2 regions of the Microcella indica genome follow, and region 1 is predicted to be linked to the other one. Evidence: predicted binding sites of a transcription regulator. Region 1 holds the regulator's gene; the other holds the start of a gene.
What was found. The regulator LexA, encoded in region 1, represses DNA repair genes until DNA is damaged. The targets are predictions, from matches to a motif close to TCGAACANNTGTTCGA.
Positions count from the first base shown of each region.

Region 2: HUJ41_RS03680 (HNH endonuclease signature motif containing protein) is a predicted target of LexA. The motif match lies at 1,597-1,612, and genes of this name have one in related genera.

Region 1 covers NZ_CP058670.1:1,586,388-1,589,340, reverse strand. Annotated here, with positions in the region: gene HUJ41_RS07755 (class I SAM-dependent methyltransferase) at 1-255, opposite strand, end outside; gene hflX (GTPase HflX) at 299-1,879, shown strand; gene lexA (transcriptional repressor LexA) at 1,876-2,586, opposite strand; gene HUJ41_RS07740 (LysM peptidoglycan-binding domain-containing protein) at 2,924-2,953, shown strand, end outside.
Region 2 covers NZ_CP058670.1:740,844-743,796, forward strand. Annotated here, with positions in the region: gene HUJ41_RS03675 (YflT domain-containing protein) at 1-122, shown strand, start outside; gene HUJ41_RS03680 (HNH endonuclease signature motif containing protein) at 139-1,581, opposite strand; gene HUJ41_RS03685 (aminopeptidase P family protein) at 1,691-2,953, opposite strand, start outside.

The sequences.
Region 1 (2,953 bases):
CGTCGCCTCGGGGGAGCGCAGGGCGAGGCTCAGGGCGATCGGCCCCCAGCCGCACCCGAGGTCGAGCACGTGGCCGGTCGTGGGCGGGGGAGGCACGGAGGTGAGCAGCACGCGGGTGCCCGCATCGAGAGCGCGCGGGCTGAAGACGCCGCCGGCCGTGACCACCTCGACCTCGCGGTCGGCGAGCGTGACGCTGAGCGGAGAGAGCACGAGTTCGCCGCGCGGCTGATCGCTGAAGTAGTGGTCGGCCGCCATGACACCAGAATCTACCGAAGTAACGCGAGTACAGTGAGCGACGATGACCGAGACAGACCCGCAGAACCCGGCTTCCGAGGCCGGCGATACTTCCGCGCCGCGCGATGCGGGGGCGGATGCTGTGGCGCGCGTCCTGGCGAACGCCGACTCGCACGCCCGCTCGGTGACGCTGCACGGCGGCCGTGCCGCCGCCCTGCAGGTCGACAACGACTACGCGCACGACCGCGACGGCGACCAGTTCGACCGCGAGGATCGTGCGGCCCTGCGCCGCGTCGGCGGCCTCTCCACCGAGCTCGAAGACGTCACCGAGGTCGAGTACCGGCAGCTGCGGCTCGAGAACGTCATCCTCATCGGCATCTACGCGCAGGGCGCCCTCGACGAGGCCGAGAACTCGTTGCGCGAGCTCGCCGCCCTCGCCGAGACCGCGGGCGCCGTCGTGCTCGACGGCCTGCTGCAGCGCCGACCGAACCCCGACCCGAGCACCTACCTCGGCAAGGGCAAGGCCGCCGAGCTCGGCCTCATCGTCAAGGAGCTCGGCGCCGACACCGTCATCGCCGACACCGAGCTCGCCCCCAGTCAGCGGCGCGCCCTCGAAGACGTCGTGAAGGTCAAGGTCATCGACCGCACCGCCGTCATCCTCGACATCTTCAGCCAGCACGCCAAGAGCCGCGAGGGCAAGGCGCAGGTCGAGCTCGCGCAGCTCGAGTACCTGCTGCCGCGCCTGCGCGGCTGGGGCGAGTCGATGTCGCGCCAGGCCGGTGGCCAGGTCGGCGGCGCCGGGGCCGGCATGGGTAGCCGTGGCCCGGGTGAGACGAAGATCGAGCTCGACCGCCGCCGCATCCACACCCGCATGTCGAAGCTGCGCCGCCAGATCAAGGGCTTCGCGCCCGCTCGTGCCGCCAAGCGCGCCAACCGCGACCGCTTCGCGGTGCCGAGCGTCGCGATCGCCGGGTACACGAACGCCGGCAAGTCGAGCCTGCTCAACCGCCTCACGCGCGCGGGCGTGCTCGTCGAGAACGCGCTCTTCGCCACCCTCGACCCGACCGTGCGCAAGACGACGACGCCCGAGGGCCGGCCCTACACGCTCGCCGACACGGTCGGCTTCGTGCGCAACCTGCCGCACCAGCTCGTCGAGGCCTTCCGCTCGACGCTCGAGGAGGTCGCCGACAGCGACGTCATCGTGCACGTCATCGACGGCGCCCACCCAGACCCCGCTGCGCAGCTCGCGACTGTACGGGACGTCATCGGTGAGGTGGATGCGCGCCATCTTCCCGAGATCGTCGCCATCAACAAGAGCGACCTCCTGGACGACGACGCGCGCCTCCTGCTGCGCGGCCTCGTGCCCGGCGCGGTCTTCGTCTCCGCCAAGACGGGGGAGGGGGTCGACGAGCTGCGCGCGCGCATCGCCGAGACCCTGCCCGACCCCGAGGTCGAGGTGACCGCGGTCGTGCCGTACGACCGGGGCGACCTCGTCTCGCTCGTGCACGAGCGCGGCCGTGTGCTCGAGACTTCCTACGAGGAGGAGGGCACGCGCGTGCACGCCCTCGTGAACTCGGGTCTGGCGGCGCAGCTCGAGCCGTTCACGACAACCGCGGTACCGACCGCGACGGCGGGAGCCCGCTAGACCTTGCGCATGACGCTGACGACCTTGCCGAGGATCGTCGCGTGGTCGCCGAGGATCGGCTCGAAGGCCGAGTTGCGGGGCAGCAACCAGGTGTGGCCGTCGCGCTGCTTGAAGACCTTCACGGTCGCCTCGTTGTCGAGCATGGCGGCGACGATCTCGCCGTTCTCGGCGGTGTTCTGCTGGCGCACGACGACCCAGTCGCCGTCGCAGATGGCGGCGTCGATCATCGAGTCGCCGACGACGGTGAGCATGAAGAGCTCGCCCTTGCCGACGAGCTGGCGGGGGAGCGGCACGACCTCCTCCACCATCTGATCGGCGGTGATCGGGATGCCCGCGGCGATGCGCCCGACGAGGGGCACCATGGCGGCGTCGCCGACGGAGGGGCTCGTCGAGACCGGGGTGTCGATCGTGATGGTCGTGTCGGGCTCGAGGTCGATGAGCACTTCGAGGGCGCGCGGCCGGTTCGGGTCGCGGCGCAGGTAGCCGCTGAGCTCGAGTTGGCCGAGCTGGTGGGCGACGCTCGAGAGCGAGGAGAGCCCGACGGCCTCGCCGATCTCGCGCATGCTCGGCGGGTAGCCCCGGCTCGCGACCGAGGACTGGATGAACCCGAGGATGGCGCGCTGCTTGTCGCTCAGCGTCGTGCGGCGGCGCGTGCCGGGCGCGGCGGCGCTCGGTGCCGTGCTGATGTCGACGGTCTCGTCGGCCATGGGGTTCTCCCTCGTCTCGTGTCGAGTGCCCGCCGTCACTGCCGGTGTGACCAATGTCGGTGGTCTGCCGTTGACTGCACTCGAACCCTCGAAACTCTATCCACGAGTGGGGTGCAACTCAAACATCTGTTCGAGTGTGTCGCCCGATTCGTGGAGAAAAAAGGCCGGGGGCTTGAAAGTGTGTTCGATCGAAGGTATGTTCGGAACACAGGTTCGTACCCGCGTCTCCCGGCCGAGATCGGGTACCTGCCCCGGCAGCTCCCCCGCTGCCGGGGCACCTGCACCCCCCACCAGGCCCAGTTGTCAGCCAGGCCCACTTGTCAGAAGGAGAACGGCGATGAGCTCCATCACTTACGGCACCGGCACC
Region 2 (2,953 bases), 850 kb from region 1:
CGCCTCCCTCTGTTTCGACTCCCTCGGCCTCGAGCCCGGCTGACGCTCCTTCTGACGCTCCTGCCGACGCCCCGCCCTCCGATTCGGGCCCGGTCGACGCGCCCGCCGAGAAGCGCGATTAGCACTCGCGCGCGCAGCTCAGCCTGCGAGGGCGCGCTGCCATTCTCGACCCCTACTGAGCATGGGGCGTGGTCTCTGCTGTGGGTCGACGGTCGCGGGCGGCACGAGTTCGTACTCCGGTGACGGCCCCACTCTGGTGATGCGCCACCCGTGGTCGTGCAGCAGCAGGTGGTGGTGTCGGCAGAGCAGGATTCCGACGTCGACGTCGGTGCGGCCGCGATCACGCTCCCACTCATTGATGTGGTGCGCTTCGCACCAGCTCGGCGGGCGTTCACACCCGGGCCAACGGCATCCGCCGTCGCGGGCCGCGAGGGCGACGCGCTGGCGGGCGGTGAAGAGGCGCTGAGACCGGCCGACATCGAGCGGCTGACCGGTCGAGCCGATGAGGATCGGGGTCTGCACGCCTCCGCACAGCAGCCGATGCACGGTTGGGAGCGCGACGACGGTGCCTTCGGGGCTGCCCGTCGCCGGTTCGATGGACCCTGATCCTTCTCCCCGCGCGAGGTCAGCGGCGGTGACGAGCACGCGTACCTGCGGTGCGCCGGTGCCGAGGATCATGCTCGAGTCGGCGTCGGCTCCTGCGGCGAGCAGGTGCACGAGGGCATCTGACGCGTACTGCTCGGGCGTGCGCTGATCCTCGGCGATGCGTGAGGCCTTCGCAGCGTCAGCATCGTCGCCCGCGCCGACCGTCTCGACGAAGTGCACGCCACGTCGCTTCGGGGAGGTCGCTCGTTCGACAAGCTCACGAACCTGTGCGGCGGATTCCGGGTCGAGCATCCACGTCGCACGCGTCATGCCGTCTGGCAGCGTCCACAGTCGGAATGACCGCGCATCTCTCTGTGCGCGCTCGCGATCGACGAGTGCCGCCGTATCGAGCTCCTCGCGCGCGTGGCGAGCAAGCCGCAGCAGTCTGTCGACGTCGAGGTGCGCAGCCGCCTCCACGACCCGGGCGACGGCCGACCGAAGTGCGTCCGGCGCCACCGACTCATCGATGCCGTCGAAGACGGCACGAATCACGTCGAGCGCGCCGATGCTGATGCTGCCCGTGCGCACCGCCTGCAGTGCCGCGGTCAAGTAGGGGGCAACCATCGGCAGGTCGTCAGAGCCGGCCTCGCGCCCCGCACTGGTGTCGGGCGCTACGAGCATCCGACCCGTGTTGACTGCGGCAACAGCGTCGCGCCAGGACTCCCCGGTCGTGACACGCACGAGCTCTTCGACCGTGCGGTGCCCCGACCTCTGGGCAAGACCGTCATGCGCGAGTTCTGGGCGCGAGCGCCGGGCCAGTTCCCCCGCGAAGAGTGCGGTTCGGGCATCCAGCAATCGGTGTGCCTGTGCGCCGAGCTGCGTGATTGCGAGCAGATCGTCGTCCCCGAGCGCGCGCAGTGCGGTCGCGTCGAGCGGCACGCGCTCGAGCGCCGCCACGAGGGCGGTCAGGTGCTCGAGGGGTGCGGGGTAGGTCATGCATCCATGCTCCCATCGAACATACGTTCGAACAAGAGGTATGAGGAAATCTTGGGATAACTCGCGTAGAGCGCGGCCTGTGGAGGAGAGGATGCACCCTCAGCGCGACCTACCTGCGCGCTGCAACCTCGCGCATCCACGCCTCGACCTCATCCGCCGTGCGCGGAATCCCCGCCGACAGACTCTCGACCCCATCAGCCGTCACAACCACGTCATCCTCGATGCGCACACCTATCCCGCGAAGCTCAGACGGCACCGTCAGATCGTCCGGCTGGAAGTACAGCCCCGGCTCGATCGTGAACACCATGCCCTCTTCGAGCACGCCGTCGAGGTACAGGTCGCGCCGCGCCTGCGCGCAGTCGTGCACGTCGATGCCGAGATGGTGGGAGGTTCCGTGCACCATGTACCGCCGGTGGTAGCCGCCCTCGGGCGAGAGCGACTCCTCCGCGCTCACGGGCAGCAGCCCCCATTCGGCGGTGACGCGCGCGATGACGCGCATGGCCTCGGCATGAACATCCTTGAACCGGATGCCCGGCCGCACGATCTCGAACGCCGCGTCGGCCGCCTCGCGCACCGCCTCGTACACCCGCCGCTGCACCTCGGTGAATTCACCCGAGACGGGCAGGGTGCGGGTTATGTCGGCCGTGTAGTAACTGTCGAGCTCGACGCCCGCGTCGATGAGGATGAGGTCGCCCGGCACGACGGGCCCGTCGTTGCGTGTCCAGTGCAGGATGCACGCGTGCGGCCCGCTCGCGGCGATCGTGTCGTAGCCGACCGTGTTGCCGTCGGCTCGCGCGCGTCGGTTGAAGGTGCCTTCGACGAGGCGCTCGCCGCGGGGGTGCGCCACGATCTGCGGCAGGTCGGCGATGATGTCGTCGAATCCGACCTGGGTCGCCTCGACGGCACGGCGCATCTCCGCGAGCTCGAACGAGTCTTTGACGAGGCGCAGCTCGCTGAGGTCGCGCGCGAGCTCGTCGTCGCGCGCCGTGTCGACCTCGGCCGTGCCGGGCTCGGCGCCGGCGTGCAGGATGCGCGCAGCATCCAGTCGGTCGGTCAGCGACGGCTCTGCCTCGCGCACGATGAGGGTCTCGGGGCCGTCAGCGTCGAGGGCGTCCCACACGGCGTCGAGCGCGCTCAGCGGCCGAGCGTCCAGCCCGAGGTCGGTCGCGACATCGTCGACCGACGGCCGTGGCCCCGTCCAGAACTCGCCGACGGCGGGGTTGGCGTAGAACTCGTCGGAGTCGCGCCCGGCCGCCTCGCGGAAGTACAGCACAGCCTCGTGCCCCTCGGCCCCGTCGGCATGGGGCTCGAGCACGAGGACGCTGCCCGGCACGGCGTCGCTGCCCCACCCGGTGAGGTGCGCGAAGGCGCT